DNA from 2 places in the Paenibacillus sp. 2TAF8 genome. Region 2 is predicted to be linked to the other one. Evidence: riboswitches for the same ligand, from Rfam matches in the RefSeq annotation. Region 2 holds a riboswitch; the other holds the start of a gene.
The links. Region 2 has a riboswitch for glycine ahead of sdaAB (L-serine ammonia-lyase, iron-sulfur-dependent subunit beta). Riboswitches for the same ligand answer to the same signal wherever they lie in the genome.
Positions count from the first base shown of each region.

Region 1: linked by a shared signal. The riboswitch ahead of gcvT (glycine cleavage system aminomethyltransferase GcvT) and the one ahead of sdaAB (L-serine ammonia-lyase, iron-sulfur-dependent subunit beta) in region 2 are both predicted to bind glycine.

Region 1 covers NZ_JBFRFN010000003.1:254,303-262,865, forward strand. The annotation lists gene AB4Z30_RS06895 (PTS mannitol transporter subunit IICB) at 1-820, opposite strand, end outside; gene gcvH (glycine cleavage system protein GcvH) at 1,264-1,656, opposite strand; glycine riboswitch at 2,003-2,125, shown strand; glycine riboswitch at 2,129-2,229, shown strand; gene gcvT (glycine cleavage system aminomethyltransferase GcvT) at 2,474-3,616, shown strand; gene gcvPA (aminomethyl-transferring glycine dehydrogenase subunit GcvPA) at 3,613-4,968, shown strand; gene gcvPB (aminomethyl-transferring glycine dehydrogenase subunit GcvPB) at 5,055-6,563, shown strand; gene ptsP (phosphoenolpyruvate--protein phosphotransferase) at 6,901-8,563, opposite strand, start outside.
Region 2 covers NZ_JBFRFN010000007.1:169,413-177,975, forward strand. The annotation lists gene AB4Z30_RS13060 (sensor histidine kinase) at 1-241, shown strand, start outside; gene AB4Z30_RS13065 (LolA family protein) at 238-1,323, shown strand; glycine riboswitch at 1,615-1,797, shown strand; glycine riboswitch at 1,802-1,939, shown strand; gene sdaAB (L-serine ammonia-lyase, iron-sulfur-dependent subunit beta) at 2,056-2,745, shown strand; gene sdaAA (L-serine ammonia-lyase, iron-sulfur-dependent, subunit alpha) at 2,735-3,691, shown strand; gene AB4Z30_RS13080 (alpha-glycosidase) at 3,959-5,713, opposite strand; gene AB4Z30_RS13085 (response regulator transcription factor) at 6,081-6,764, shown strand; gene AB4Z30_RS13090 (ATP-binding protein) at 6,866-8,347, shown strand; gene AB4Z30_RS13095 (ABC transporter ATP-binding protein) at 8,446-8,563, shown strand, end outside.

The DNA of each region.
Region 1 (8,563 bases), on a different contig from region 2:
TTAGAATGTAAGGGAAGTAAATCTCATGAATCCCGCCAAAGAAATGAATGACCACCGCACCAGGTGCAGATGATCTCGCCATTCCACGACCGAAGAAACAGTAAGCGAGCAAAATACCTAGTCCCGGTCCCGGGTTAGACTCAAGCATGTAAAGAACGGATTTACCTAATTCTCTTGCCTGATCTGTTGCAATTGGTGTTAAGATCCCATGGTTAATGGCATTGTTCAGGAACAATACTTTACCCGGTTCAATGATCAGATTGACGAGTGGTAGCAAGCCCAGGTTCATCAAACCCTGTACGCCAGCAGACAACACTTTACTAATGGCCTCTACTGCCGGCCCGATACCGAGCAGAGCAATGATGCTCAAAATACCGCCGATGATTCCTGCCGAGAAATTGTTGACCAGCATCTCAAAACCAGCTCTGATCTTACCCTCAATGGATTTATCGAACTTCTTGATGACCCATGCACCGAAAGGCCCCGCAATCATGGCCCCGAGGAACATTGGTATATCCGTTCCGACAATGGCACCGATGGTCATAATTGCCCCGACGACACCACCACGTGTGCCATGCACCATCGTCCCCCCGGTGTAACCGATCAAGAGCGGCAGTAAATAAGTAATCATTGGACCTACAAGCTGCTCTATTGTCGCATTCGGAAACCATCCTGTTTTAATAAACATCGCTGTAATTAATCCCCAAGCAATAAATGCCCCCATATTAGGCATGACCATACCGCTCAGGAATCGTCCGAAGCGTTGCACACCAACACGTAACCCACCTTTGGAATTGGATGTTTGATCCAAATTACTCATTGGTTTATCCTCCTTGAATCAAGTCATTATTTCGTATGAAAGGGGTATCATTGATCCCCTGCTGTAATCCTAAGCGAGAAACCCTTCCTGTTCAATCAAATGAAAGCGTACTTTCGTCATGAACATTGATGACAACATTGGATTATGTAGTCGATTTTAATTAGGAATATATGCTCAACCCGTTGATACACAAGGATTTTCTTGCCTATGACTTTATTCATATACAACATGCAAAGTAATAAAATAGCTTGGTCCGTTTGCAATTTTTTTATGCATGATGCTATGTCACTCCTATTCAATCCCCTCCAATATGCGTAAAAAAACAGCAAAAAACCTGCGCAAGCTCCATAGCTCACGCAGGTTTAAAGAACAGGATTTTTATATTCAAATGAGATTATATATATGTCAATAAGTACAAATCAACTCGACGATCCAATCGAATTCTATTCCTCAGTATGTTTAAGATAAGCATCCGCATTCAGCAATGTGGATAATGCAGCTTTTACATCTCCATCGACACGGATTTCGATCATCCAGCCTTCTTCATAAGGAGAGCTATTCACCAGTTCTGGCGAGTCCTGCAAAGCTTCATTCACTGCAACAATGGTGCCGCTGACGGGTGAGAACAGATCTGACACCGTTTTGACGGATTCAATCGTACCGATGCTGTCTTCTGCCTTTACACCCGCTTCAAGATCAGGCAATTCTACAAACACAATGTCACCCAGCTGATGCTGTGCGAACTCGGTAATGCCAATACGTACGGTATCCTCCCCTACGGTTTGCACCCATTCGTGCTCTTTACTGTACAGGAAATCATTTCTCAATTCGCTCATCGATATCCGCCTCGCTTTTCATTAATGAGTGCATGCGTTCTTTGACCTTCACCTTTTTCCCAAACAATAGCGTATGATATTTCAGATTCAAATGTCAAGTTAGCTCACAGTTTATTTCAATTTCGACACCTCACCGTGTGTAACCTCACACTACTCTTTCTGCATATAATGGTGAATATTAGAATAGTAAGCGCAATCTTTTAAAATAAACGAACATTAATGAAAATATAACATTAAACATTCGTATTTTACAAAATTTTAATGATATTGTTCTTGACATCACCGTAAGATTCACGTTTTAATGAGAAGAGCAACTGAAGTTAATTGGACTACGTATGAACCGCGGATGAATGTAAAGGGAGAGATTGCCCGTACACCCGGTTTGGGGATGTGCATGAGGCGGCGCCGAAGGAGTAAACCACCGACAAGCGGGGGTGAATCTCTCAGGCAAAAGGACTTTTACAGGACGCAACTCTGGAGAGCATCTAATCGTCCTATACGGATGTTATGATCACCCAAGGGGAAACCTGTCTGCATAAACGGCGGGGTAACTCTCAGGTACAAGGGACAGAGCCTAAGAATACAGCGTGCTACTTGGCATGCCGGTTCTTTGGCCTGTCCTTTTCCTTTTTCCCAAAAAATGAATTGCAGGATTTAGAATCGTCTACCTAGCAACGTGCCTTTATAAACGACTAATCAAATACTTATGACTTTACTTGTTACTTTAATTGTTACATGACGGAATTGAATTGAAACCCGGTTAACAGATTCTCTTTTCTATACTCGGCCCGCTAAAGGCCCATGACGAGGTGATTGGATGTCCGATTTGTTAAGAACACCACTCTTCCCCCTATATGCACAATATGAAGGTGTGCGTTGCATTGATTTTGGCGGTTGGGAGTTGCCCGTGCAGTTTAGCGGTATTCAAAAAGAGCATGGAGCCGTGCGCGAGCGCGCCGGGCTGTTCGATGTATCCCATATGGGCGAATTCACCGTAACGGGTGAACAGGCGGAAGCCTTTTTACAAACCATGACGACCAACGATGTGACCGCAACTGTACCAGGTCAGGCACAATACACGCTGATGTGTTATCCCGATGGTGGTGTAGTAGATGATCTGCTGATCTACAAACTGGCGGAGCAACACTACATGTTGGTCGTCAATGCCTCCAATATCGACAAAGACTGGGCATGGTTGCAAGAGCACATTATACCTGGCGTGAACATGACCAATGATTCCGAGCAAACAGCGTTGCTGGCGCTTCAAGGCCCTTTAGCGGTCGATATTCTCTCGAAGGCTACAGGTTCAGAGGTGGATGCAAGCTCCATCGAACCGTTCCGCTTCGTACAGCATGCCGAGGTATGCGGAGTAAAGCTGCTGCTATCACGAACCGGTTACACCGGAGAAGATGGCTTTGAACTATATGTTGCAGCAGATCAGGCAGCTCTCGTATGGAACGGACTGATGGAAGCCGGTGCTGATGTAGGCCTCGTTCCAGCAGGGCTTGGTGCGCGTGATACGCTGCGATTCGAAGCGAAGTTGCCTTTGTACGGTCAGGAGCTGTCACCCACTATCTCTCCACTGGAGGCTGGGCTTGGCATGTTCGTGAAACTGAACGCCGGGCCTTTTATCGGACACGAAGCTTTATTACAGCAAAAAAATGACGGCCCTGCCCGCAAGCTGATTGGCATCGAAGTGCTGGAGCGCGGCATTCCGCGGCCACATTACCCGATATATGCGGACGGCGTTCAGATTGGTGAAGTGACAACAGGTACACAGTCCCCAACCTTGAAGCGCAATCTAGGCCTCGCCCTAATTGACAGTAAGCATGCTGCAATAGGCACTCCGCTGGAGATCGAGATTCGTGGCAAAAAGCTAAAAGCCGAGGTCGTCAAGACTCCTTTTCATAAACGGACACGTACGTTAAAGACACCTATCCAAGGAGCTGAGCAAGCATGAGCAAGCACCGCTACATCCCCATGACAGAACAAGACCAGAGCGCAATGCTGACCACGATCGGCGTGGATACGCTTGAAGATTTATTCAAAGATATCCCGAAGGAGATTCGTTATCAGGGCGAGCTGCCTGTCTCCTCCAAGCTGGACGAATACGCATTAACACGCCATATGTCTAAACAGGCTGGCTCCAATGCCAACTTTGAGACACATGCCAGTTTCCTTGGCGCAGGCATCTATGACCATCACATCCCTTCTGTCATAAACCATGTCATTTCCCGTTCGGAGTTTTACACCGCCTACACCCCTTATCAGCCTGAGATCAGCCAAGGAGAATTACAAGCCATCTTTGAATTTCAGTCGTATATTTGCGAGTTGACAGGTATGGCGGTAGCCAATGCGAGTATGTATGACGGTGCAACAGCTTTTGCAGAAGCAGGCAATCTTGCCGCCGCTGCTACCCGTCGCAAACAGCTTATTGTATCTCGCACCGTCCACCCGGAAGCCCGCCAAGTACTGCAGACGTATGCACACGGCTTAAGTCTTGAGATTGTAGAGATTGGTTATAAAGATGGGGTTACCGATTGGGATGCGCTGCAAGCGGCCATTTCGGACGATACTGCGGCGGTTATGATTCAAAGCCCGAACTTCTTCGGTGCCGTGGAAAATGTAAAGCATGCCGCCGACCTTGTGCACACGCACAAAGGACTGCTCGTGGTGAGTGCCAACCCGCTGTCGCTGGGTTTGCTGGAAGCCCCAGGCAAGCTGGGAGCCGACATCGTTGTAGGCGATGCACAGCCCCTCGGAATCGCCGCTTCGCTCGGCGGACCCACTTGCGGATACTTCGCAGTATCTCAGGCTCACATGCGCCGAATTCCTGGTCGAATCGTCGGCCAGACGACCGATCGCAACGGCAAACGTGGCTTCGTGCTGACGCTGCAAGCCCGCGAGCAACACATTCGCCGCGAAAAAGCGACGTCCAACATCTGTTCAAATCAGGCATTATTAGCACTTAGTGCTTCCGTCTATATGTCTACCCTGGGAAGACAAGGCATGATTGATGTTGCTGATCTGAATTTGCAGAAGAGTCACTATGCACGAAATATGTTAACAGCTATTCCCGGAGTGAGCCTCACTTTTACCGCCCCTACGTTTAACGAGTTCGTCATCCACCTCCCTGAAGGAACCGATGTGGATGCTCTTCAGCTGAAGCTGCTGGATGCAGGCTTCATCGGCGGTTACGAACTCGGACGTGATTATTCGGAACTTGCTGGACATATGCTCATTGCTGTTACTGAGCGACGCAGCAAAGAAGAGATCGATGAATTCGCACGTGTATTGGAGGGATCGCTGTGACTCAGGAAATGACTACAAAAGCAAACATTGCGGGTACTTCACCGGAAACATCTAACCTACATCAGTCAGTCAATCAGCAGACTGGAATGGACTCACAAGCCCAAGGAACCTCAACCAGTCCGCAAGTCGCACCGTCCGCGGCTCCAGAACAAAGTCTGATTTTCGAATTGAGCAGTCCTGGGCGTGTGGCCTATTCCTTGCCGGAATGTGATGTTCCCCGTCAGGATGCTGACGCGTTGATTCCCCGGGAAATGCTGCGCTCGGAAGCGGCAGCGTTGCCGGAAGTATTCGAGGTTGATGTTATTCGTCACTATACGGCATTATCCCGCCGCAACTTCGGGGTAGATAACGGCTTTTATCCACTCGGTTCCTGTACGATGAAATACAATCCGAAGATCAATGAAGATGTAGCACGTTACAACGGTTTTGCTAAAATCCATCCATACCAGCATGAATCAAGCCTGCAAGGCGCTCTCGAATTACTCCACACCTTGCAAAATGATCTTGCAGGTCTGACAGGTATGGATGCCGTCACCCTGCAACCTGCTGCTGGCGCACATGGAGAATGGACTGGACTCATGATGATCCGGGCTTATCACGAAAGCCGTGGTGAACTGCGTACCAAAGTCATCGTGCCCGATTCCTCTCATGGCACGAACCCGGCCAGCGCAACCGTAGCCGGATTCGAAACGGTCACCATTCCGTCCCGCGCCGACGGTCTGGTCGATCTGGATGCACTGCGTGCTGCAGTCGGTTCAGATACCGCAGCGCTCATGCTGACCAATCCAAACACGCTCGGTTTGTTTGAAAAGGATATTCAAGAGATTGCTTCCATCGTGCACGATGCTGGCGGACTGTTGTATTATGACGGTGCTAACTCCAATGCCATTATGGGCATCACACGTCCCGGCGATATGGGCTTTGATGTGGTACATCTGAACTTGCATAAAACGATGAGCACGCCTCACGGTGGTGGTGGCCCTGGTGCTGGACCTGTCGGTGTCAAAAGCCGCCTGATTCCGTTCTTACCTAAACCGATGGTTGTTCAAAATGATCAGGGCGCATACAATCTGGATTACGAAGGAGCTCAATCGATTGGCCGGGTCAAAGCTTATTATGGCAACTTCGGCATCCTGGTTCGTGCCTATGCTTACATTCGTACCTATGGACCGGAGGGTCTGCGCCGTGTATCCGAATGCGCTGTGTTGAATGCCAATTATATGATGGCTCGTCTGGCACCTCATTACGAAATTCCGTATCCGGGTGTATGCAAACATGAATTTGTCATGTCAGGACGGGGTCTGAAACAATACGGTGTGCGTACACTGGATGTAGCCAAACGCCTGCTGGACTTTGGCTATCACCCACCAACCATCTACTTCCCTCTTAATGTTGAGGAGTGCATTATGATTGAGCCAACGGAAACCGAGAGCAAAGAAACGCTCGACGGATTTATTGATACAATGATCCGTATTGCCAAAGAAGCAGAAGAAACACCGGAATTGGTGCTTAATGCTCCGTACGGCACGCCGGTAACTCGTCTCGATGAAACGACCGCAGCACGCAAACCTGTATTAAACTGTGCTTGCAGCTAAATAAGTTAAACTATTTTTTACACATTCTGCTTCGATGACAACCCTTCCTTACAATGACTGTCATCCCCCGATTTCTGGATCTCCTTGTTCATAAGAATAATCCGATGATAAGCGCAAGCTATCTATGTAATCCCCTTATGTATGATGAGGCATTCTCTCATTCTCACAAGGGGATTTTCTTTATCTTTCTATAACATTTGTAACACCAGCCATTGTTTCGCACGTCAACAAAAAAAGCCGGCCCCCACTGGATCGTGGACACCGGCAATATTGCTGCATCAATGCAGCCTTTATCGGAAAAAGAAAGACCTCAAATCCGGAGGAAGCTCCGGCAAAATTACGCTTGAATGCTTTGAACGAGTTCAACGACTTGTTCAGCGGTTTGCATTTCCAAAGCTTTGGCAGCCAGTTCCTGCATGTCCGCACGGGACAATTTGGTGATTTGGCTACGCGCTGGCAGAATGGAAGTTGCACTCATGCTGAACTCATCCAGTCCAAGACCAAGCAGCAATGGAATTGCTGTTTCGTCTCCTGCCATCTCACCGCACATGCCAGCCCATTTACCTTCACGATGCGCTGCATCGATAACCATTTTGACCAAACGCAAAATGGCTGGGTTATATGGTTGGTACAGATAAGATACACGCTCGTTCATCCGGTCAGCAGCCATCGTGTACTGAATCAGATCGTTGGTACCGATACTGAAGAAGTCCACTTCTTTGGCGAATTGATCCGCCATTACAGCTGTTGATGGAATTTCGACCATGATACCGAGTTGAATGCTGTCAGAAACAGCGATACCTTCAGCAACCAGCTTGTCCTTCTCTTCGAGCAGGACAGCTTTGGCTTCACGGAATTCACCCAGTGTTGCGATCATTGGGAACATGACACGCAAGTTTCCGTGTACACTTGCACGCAGCAACGCACGCAATTGGGTACGGAAGATATCCAGACGGTCCAAGCACAGACGAACTGCGCGGAAGCCGAGGAATGGATTCATTTCTTTTGGCAGATCCAGATAAGGAAGCTCTTTGTCTCCGCCAATGTCGAGTGTACGAACTACGACAGGTTTGCCTTCCATTTTTTCAAGTACCGCTTTGTAAGCATTGTACTGAATATCCTCGGAAGGAAGCTTGTCTCTGCCCATATACAAGAACTCGGTACGGTACAAACCTACCGCTTCGCCGCCATTCTCCAATACACCTGTTACATCATTCGGTGTACCGATGTTTGCAGCCAGTTCCACATGAACGTTGTCCACCGTTACGGTTGGTTCGTCACGCAGTTTTCTCCACTCCGCACGCTGTGCATCATACTGTTCCTGTTTGGCACGGTATTCAGCAACGACGTCGTCCGTAGGGTTAACCAGGACTTGACCATCCAGACCATCAACAATGATCAGGTCTCCTTGTTTCGCTTGAGCCAGGATGTCTTTCGTTCCAACAACAGCCGGAATCTCAAGGGAACGAGCCATGATGGCCGAGTGAGAAGTACGTCCACCAATGTTGGTCGCGAAACCTTTAACATATTGGCGGTTCAATTGGGCTGTGTCAGAAGGTGTTAAATCCTCTGCAAGCACAATCACTTCTTCACTGATTTCAGCCGGGCTCATGAAGTCGATGCCAAGCAAGTGATTTAGCACACGCTTCGTAACGTCACGCATATCCGCAGCACGCTCTTGCAGGTATGCACTCTTCATGTTTTCGAACATCGAGATGAACTGGGAAGCTGTTTCATTCAATGCGAATTCTGCATTGATCATGTCATCAGCAATCTTCGCTTTCACCGGATCAATCAGTTCCGGGTCATCTAGGATAAGCAAATGTGATGCAAAAATCTCCGCTTTCTTCTCGCCAAGCTCTTGTAAAGTACGCTCTTTGATCGCCTCAAGCTCAGCGCGGGATTTACCCAGCGCTGAGTCAAGTTTAGCGATCTCTGCGTCAACGTCGTTAATCTGGCGTTTTTCTACAGAGTAGTCAGGATGCTCCAAGATAAACGCC
Region 2 (8,563 bases):
GCCAGAACAGCTGGAACGAATTTTTGAGCCTTACGTTCAATATCACAATCAGGAGAGACAAGGCTATGCAGGGGGCTCTGGATTAGGACTGAGCATAGCGAGAAGGATTGCATTGAAGCATGGGGGAGATATGCGCATGTGGTCCTCGGAACATTACGGAACTGTAGCAGTATGCGGGTTGCCGGAACTAGGAAATGGTGGTTTTTCAGAGATATTAACGAAGGAGGATGAAGGATTATGATTAAAAGTGGATGGAAAGTACTAGGGGTAGCCTTGATCGCAGGTTCACTGTTTGCGGGTTGTGCCGAAAAGGAACTGCTTGGCATGTCAGGGGACGATATGATTGAGAAAATTATTACTGCCGAGTCGGAGCAAGCATCCTACTACGCAGAAGGTGTATTGAAGATGTGGACAGATGAGCAGATTACTAACACGATACAAGTGAAAGAATGGGTGGACGGAAAAACAGGACAAAAGCGGATTGAAACAGAGGACGGTGGGAATGTAAGCTATGCGGTTCACAACGGGTCGGAGATTCTGCTCTATGAAAAAGAGGCCAAGACTGCATTTTCGATGGACTCATCAACACTCCAGCAAGAACCTAACCCAACGCAGAAGCAAATGCTGCTGGATCAACTGGAACGAATGCGTGATACTCACAACGTGAAGATGCTGGGGCAAGAAAAGCTTCAAAATCGTGAAGTAATGCACATCGAATTGACCCCTAAAGATGGAAATTCGTTGTTAATGTCATCCCAGTATTGGATAGATCCCAAGAAGTGGACCGTTATTAAAGCGACGAGTACGTATGGCGATACCAAATCCGAGATTCTGTATGACGTGATCGATTATAATCCTGAGTTCACGGATCAGACGTTTACATTGGACATTCCTGCAGACGTTGAAGTGAAAAAAATGAATGATGTAATGAATAACAAAGAGATTACAATGGAAGAAGCAGAGAAGGCCGTAGGAAAGCCATTCTTACAATACGCGGAGGGAGATCTGCAATTATCGAGAATTGAGATGACTTCTTCCATGGGTGAACATAGCCGGGATGAGGTAACGTTATACTATGTGAAGAATGACAAGCCTGAGATCAGTATAACCGTATTTAAAGCACCTGAGGAAAATGTTGATGAAAAGCTGCTGCCGGATGAGGAGATAACAACAGTCCGTGATACAGAAGGCTCATATATGTCGATGATTCGTAATTTGTCATGGACGGAGGATGGGCTGCGGTACTCGATCATGGGAGAGAATGAAGCATGGACAGCTGAAAAACTACAGTCGTGGGCTGAATCTCTACAGTTTTCGAAGTAAGGTGACTAATATGCGAGTGCGGGGAACGCTGAACATTACGATCAGAGGATGCATATAAATATAGAAATTATAGATATAGATATAGAAAATATAAATCTTTTATTTCCAGGTAAAACCTGCCTTGGCAATCCTGTTGAATCGTTATTTTCCATTATCCAGAGATCTTACAATACAGGTCCGTATGATTACGTCACTTTTGTTGACATATACAGTGCGGCATATTACGCTGTATATGATTGAATACATGCCAGTATGATTAACTTTTATAATGAATGAACAGAATACAGCGAATGATAACGAGCGGGAGAGACCTGAGCGGGCTGAATAAATACAATACGGTACAGATCAGTAATTTACATCGTACAGATGCTGCGAAACCGTACTTTAGTAAGTCCGCTTAAGGCACCGAAGGAGCAAGTGGTTATGCACCCGGCATAACTGTTAATCTCTCAGGTAAACGTACCGTCGTTGGACGCAACTCTGGAGAGTGCGCGGAAGAAGCGCCACCCAAGGGGAATATGATGGGTTAGCACGTTGAACAGACTTGTATGTGAATGTACTTGATCTGTTTTAACCGGTGCAGCGATCATGAAACTCTCAGGTATCAAGGACAGAGAGAGGGCTAACGGCCTTCTTCTGTCCTTTTTTTATGTCATCATTCAGTAAATCAGGAACATAATGGTGGTCTTCTTGTCTGGAGAACGATGACGAAACCAATTGGAGGGTTACAAGGTGCGATTTAAAGATGTTTTTTCGATTATTGGCCCGTCGATGACGGGGCCATCCAGTTCACATACAGCGGGTGCTGCAAGGCTGGGCCGAATTGCGCGTCAGTGGCTGGGGTGCACTCCGGAACGAGCTCGGCTTACATTATACGGCTCATTTGCAGATACCTATCAGGGACACGGTACCGATCTGGCTCTGATCGGAGGTTTGCTGGGCTACGTTACGGATGATCCGCGTATACCAGATGCAGAACAGTATGCAGTTGAAGCAGGTATGGAAGTTGAATTTTACACCAGTGGTCTGCCAGCTCCTCACCCGAACACAGTTAAGATTGAATTGTGGCACGGCGAACGGGAATGCTCATTAATAGGCGCATCTATCGGTGGCGGCAGCGTGTCTGTCCATGCACTGAATGATTTTCGTGTACAGATCAGCGGAGAGTTTCCAACACTTGTTTTGCGTCATGCGGATAAAGCAGGTGTTCTGGCATCCGTAACCTCAACGATCAGCTCTTCCGGAGTGAACATCGGGTATATGCAAGTGGATCGGAAAGCCCGTGATGGTGAAGCGCTTACTGCAATGGAGATGGATGCTCCGCCAAGTGAAGAGATTTTGAAAAGATTGCGTTCACTGGATCATGTGCTCAATATTCGTGTGATTGATCTGAAGAGAGGGGTTGATCCGAATGCGGTTTAAACATTTGCATGAATTGAATACCATCTGCACTGCGGAGTCCAAAACGATTGCACAGCTGATGATTGAAGAGCAGGTGCAGGAGACGAATACACCGGAAGCTGACGTGGTGAAACAGATGTCGGAGTACTACCAGGTGATGAAGGAAGCGGTTCGTAAAGGACTTACAGAAGATACAACCTCGCGGAGCGGACTGACAGGTGGAGACGGGAAAAAGATGGCCGAATACATTCGCCAAGGCGAGACATGCTCTGGTGATGCTTCTGCCCTTGCTATGGCCTATGCACTGTGTGTATCGGAGGTGAATGCCTCCATGGGACGTATCGTGGCTACGCCAACGGCAGGATCTTGCGGCATCATTCCGGGTGTGTTTATTAGCTCGCAGGAACGCTTCGGTTGGACGGATGAACATCTGGTGAATGGATTGTTCTGCGCCGGAGCCATCGGTTATGTTATTGCCAACAATTCATTTATTTCTGGTGCTGAGGGTGGTTGTCAGGCCGAGGTTGGCTCTGCGATCGGCATGGCTGCCGGAGCCATGGTGGAACTTCGTGGAGGAACACCGGAGCAGGTTGTGCATGCTGTGGGCTTGGCTTTGAAAAATACACTGGGCCTCATCTGTGATCCGGTTGCCGGGCTTGTAGAGATTCCTTGTATTGTGCGCAACGGACTCGGAGCCGTTACTGCACTGGCTGCGGCTGATATGGCGCTCGCTGGCGTACGCAGTGCCATTCCGTCGGACGAAGTGATCGACGTTATGCTGGAGGTAGGCAGTGCCATGCCAAGCCGTCACCGCGAGACAGCGCAGGGTGGGCTGGCCCAGACACCTACAGGCCGCAAGATGATGCAGAAGCTGGCGAAACCTAAGGCGAAGCGGGCAGAGCCGGAAGAGACATCAGAAACAGATTCAGAAGCACCGGGAGTACAACCGGAAATGGATGAGAAGTAATAAGAGCTTGCCGGGTCATGGGATTAGGAATTGATTCGGGGTGCTTATCGACTAGTGATAGTAAATAGTATGGTCGTTACACCACATAACACGAATAAATTATAAAAAACAAGCGTACTTCAACCTGAATAGCTCAGGATTGCAGAACGCTTGTTTTAGTTTATTTTGGTTTGGGATGATAGATCAGCCAAGCTATTTATCTGCTATCAACAGTCCAACAGGGTGAGGTAGACGTTTTTATTTAGGCCCTTTTCAATGCACCCTGCTCTACTCTACTTCGGTGCACATAACTGCATAGCCGTAGGCAGGCAGTTCGATTGCAAGCACGCCGTTGTCCAGAGCGGTGCGATGATTACCTTCAAACAGCTCAGTCCAAGGCTGGCTTCCTGCATCCAGTTCAACGATGGCGGTTTCCTCCGAACGGTTGAACAGAACCAGAATGCGCTCATCTGCACTTTGGCGCTCCATCACAACCTGACTACCGCCTGCCTGAGCTTGCAGGAAACGAACCGTGCCTTCTGCACGCAGTGCAGGATGCGCATAACGTAGAGCAATCAACTTCTGATAAAAGCCGAGTAACTCCCGATCTTGCTTCGTTTCATCCCATTCCATGCATTTACGGCATCCCGGATCATGTTCGCCGTCGAGGCCAATCTCGTCACCATAATAGATGCAGGGTGCCCCCATGTAAGTGAATTGGAACAAGGCAGCCAGCCTCATCTTGCGTTGATCCCCTTCGCATAACGTAAGCAGGCGAGGCGTATCGTGACTATCCAGTAGGTTAAACGCCACCTCGCTCGCCTGGAGCGGGTAGCGGGATAACTGGCGCCCAATGGCATTGGCAAATTGTTCGGCGTGCATCTTTTCTTCCACAAAGAAAGAATTTACAGCTGAGGTGAATGGATAGTTCATCGCAGCATCGAACTGATCACCTTGCAGCCAGGCAGAAGATTCGTTCCATATCTCGCCCAGAATGTAGGCGTCCGGGTTGGCTGCCTTGACGACACGTCTGAAATCCCGCCAGAAGGCATCATCCACTTCATCGGCTACATCGAGGCGCCAGCCGTCGGTGCCTACTTCTTTAATCCAATACTCGGCTACCTCCAGCAAGTAGGCCTTCACATCGGGATTCTCCGTATTCAGCTTAGGCATATGGGGTTCAAAGCCGAATGTCTCATAGGTCGGAATGCCATCCTTCACGTCCAGCGGGAATTCATGCACATGGAACCAGTCTTTGTATTTGGAATCGGAACCGTATTTTTGCACGTCGAGGAAGGGGGCGAACGTTTTGCCTGAATGATTGAACACCGCATCCAGCAGCACACGAATGCTACGCTCATGGCACAGCTTCACCAAATGTTTCACTGTATCTGCATCACCGAAATGACGGTCTACACGAAGATAGTCTTCGGTATCATATTTATGATTGGTTGTAGCTTCAAAGATAGGAGTAAAGTAGATTGCGTTGATACCCAGTTCACTGATGTAATCGAGATGATTGATCACACCTTGCAAGTCACCGCCAAAGAAGTTGAAAGGCGTAGGTTCGCCGCCCCAAGGTTCGACTTCTTTGGGATTAATTGAAGCGTCGCCATTTGCGAATCGCTCGGGGAAAATCTGATAGAACACGGCATCTTTCACCCACGCCGGGGGTGTGAAAACAGCTCCGGCATGAATATAAGGGAACTGGAACATGCGGCCCGGATCCCCCGGCTCTTCTTCCTGGAAGTCCGTCTCGGTCATCCAGATCTGTTCATCGCCACTTTTGAGCAGAAAAGCATACTTCAATCGATGATATGGCGGTTTCACTTCCCCTTCATAGTAGTCAAACATAGTGTCTGACGTGAATTTGGTCAGAGGAACCATATCTCGGGTTTCTTCCCATGCATATTTGTCTCCTGTCAGAGCATACACCTCGGTGAGATCATTCTTTTTGGCACGCAGACGCAAGCGGATTGTATCCTGATCATAGGCATAAGCCCAGTTCCGTTTGGGTTGATGAAATATAGCTTCGAGCAGCATGTGAAGTTCCTCCCGTCAGATGTAAATGAAGTATAAAAAGTAAAGAATATTAGACATTCAGGAAGTGCGTAGAGTATGTAAATCGTAATTATTGAAACATGTGGCCTCATACTACGTAACTGCAGATTGCGTTATAATGAAGGTATAAAAAGAGAAGGCTGACTCCAACGAATCAATTTGAGATGGCAATCAAGCCAAGGTAACAGACATTGTAGCTTGTGCAGTTGGGTTTGCATTTAATCTAGCGAGAAAGCGTCTCTACTTCGAAATCAAAGTCACAATATCAAAACTAAAATCAATACAGATAAGCAACTTTGCCCAGATATATCATTAACCCAAAGAGGATGGAAAGGAAACGAGTACATAGATGAAAACTAAACTGTTATACATCGAGGATGATACGGAAATTGCAACATGGGTGAGGGAAGATCTGGAGGAGCGCGGGTATGAGGTTGTCTGGCTTGGAAGTGGTGAAGGTGCCGCTGAGGCTGCGTTAGACTGTTCTCTGGTCATACTGGATGTTATGTTGCCGGGGCTTGACGGGTTTACGGTAGGGCAACGTTTAAAAAAAGAACATCCTGCTGTGCCCATCGTCATGCTCTCGGCTAGAACATCCATTGATGACAAACTGCATGGGCTTGATTTTGCCGATGATTATGTGACCAAACCGTTCCATCCGGACGAGCTTGCTGCGCGAATCGAGGTTCAGCTACGGAAGGCAGGCACGGTGGTATCCAGTGAAGCCGTTCTTACGCTCGATCATCTGTCGATCTATGAGCAAGATAACCGGATCGTCAATGAGCAGACGGGAGAAGAGATTATACTATCAGGCAAACAATTCCACATCTTCGCTTATTTGCTCCGGCATATGGGCATGATCCGTACCAAAGAACAGATTTATGAAGCGGTCTGGAACGAGCCTTATCTGGACGGGGACAAAACGTTAATGGTGCATATCCGGCATTTGCGCGAGAAGCTGGAGCTTGATCCGGCGAATCCGGTTATTATTCAGACCGTGCGCGGTGTAGGTTACCGCGTGAAGAAGCCATGATCAAGTGGGTGAAAGAACGGAAGGCCAGAAAGTCCGAACAAAACAGAGAAAGCAACAAGGAACGGCCTATGCGGCCCAAAATAAAGTTTGGACGATCTCTGATGTCCAGATATATGCTTCTGATTTTGGCGGCTGTACTGTTTGTACCTGTTGTGGTCCCTGTGGTAGCTACGGTTTTCGTTGTAATTATCAATCATGTAAATCCTGTTGAAGATGCGCCTTACGGTGACTCTGATCAAATCACCAGCCTTTGGGCAATTGAATCTAAAAAACTGGATGGATCATCTGATTCAATTATTAATGCGCGAATGAAAGAGCTGCAGAAGAAGTATCCCAAATCAGCCATGTATCGTGTAGACGCAACAGGCAGAACGACAATGGTGCTTGGTGGAGAAGGGACGAAGGTGTTGAAGTCGAGGTCATCCAAACCTTTGGACATGACATCAGGGAAGCCGGAGGCTCCAAGTACAGATGTTGTGTTGAAATGGCCTCTGCCAACCGGCAAGACGGAAGAGACCCGAATTCCTGCAGTATGGACCGCAAATTACACGGTAGAGTTCATGAAAAAAGCAAATTTTCGTGATCCTCTAACCATTGTAGCTTTTATTGGTGGGGGGAATGTAAATAAGGGACAAGGGTTTATGGTCATAGAAATCCCTCGTAACATGCTCCAGAAGTCCTCCAGTAACGGGCTACTCGAATTTGTCTATTTTGGGGCAGTGATGCTGATTGTGTTTGTGATCTTTATCATTATGTCCGTTTTATTCTTCGCTAAAATTCGCAAAAGGCTGATTCATTTGCAGTCAGCAATGGTCACTCCGAGTAAGGAGGGTATACCGCTTCCTGTAGATGTTCGAAGGTCGGATGAGATTGGACATTTGGAGGAGTCCTTTAACCAGATGGTTCATCAGTTAACGGGCAGCCGCCAGCGTGAGCGGGAAGAAGAACAGCTACGTAAACGGTTAGTTGCAGGATTATCGCATGATTTGAGAACACCATTGACCGTAATTCGAGGGCACATGCATGCATTACACAAAGAAAACCTCAGTGAACAAGGTGTTCATGCGTTGAGCCGTATGGAAGGCAAAATGCAAGATCTCGGTGAATTGATCGATAATATGCTCTCTTTTAATCTGCTGGCTAGTGGAAGGTACACATTAAAGCTGGAGCGGAAAGATGTGCTGCGGATGATTAGAGAAGCTGCAGCCTCCTGGTACCCGGTGTGGGAGAAAGAGGAGTTCGAGATCGATATTGATCTACCGGAAACTCCGTTAATTTGGGATGTAGATGAGCAAGGCTTAAGACGTGTGCTGGATAATCTGTTCCAAAATGTAGTTCGTCATGCGGCGAGCGGCAAGTTTATTCGCATATCTACCGAGCAGATACAAGGCCAAACTGCCGTAGTGATCGAGGATCACGGGCCGGGGATTCAGCCGGATTCGGGTACGAAAGGTACAGGACTTGGCTTGTCTATCGTAGATTTACTGATTCGTGAGATGGGGCTACGGAAGCGAGTGGATAGCTCAGATAGCGGTGTTCGAACCTATCTGTACAGCGGAAAAGATGACGAACTGGAACTTTAAGCCCCAGAAAGCAGAGGTTTCTTTTTAAACTAAACTTAAACTTGGACGTACGCTTGCTTTAACCTTGGAGGGTTACGATAGTTCCGAGGTGATAATGAATGAGCGAAAATATTATTCAAACAGCGAATTTATGGAAAACATACAAGGACCGTGCAGCGGTTCGTGAACTTGACCTTCATATTAAAAAGGGAGATATCTACGGCTTCCTCGGTCCCA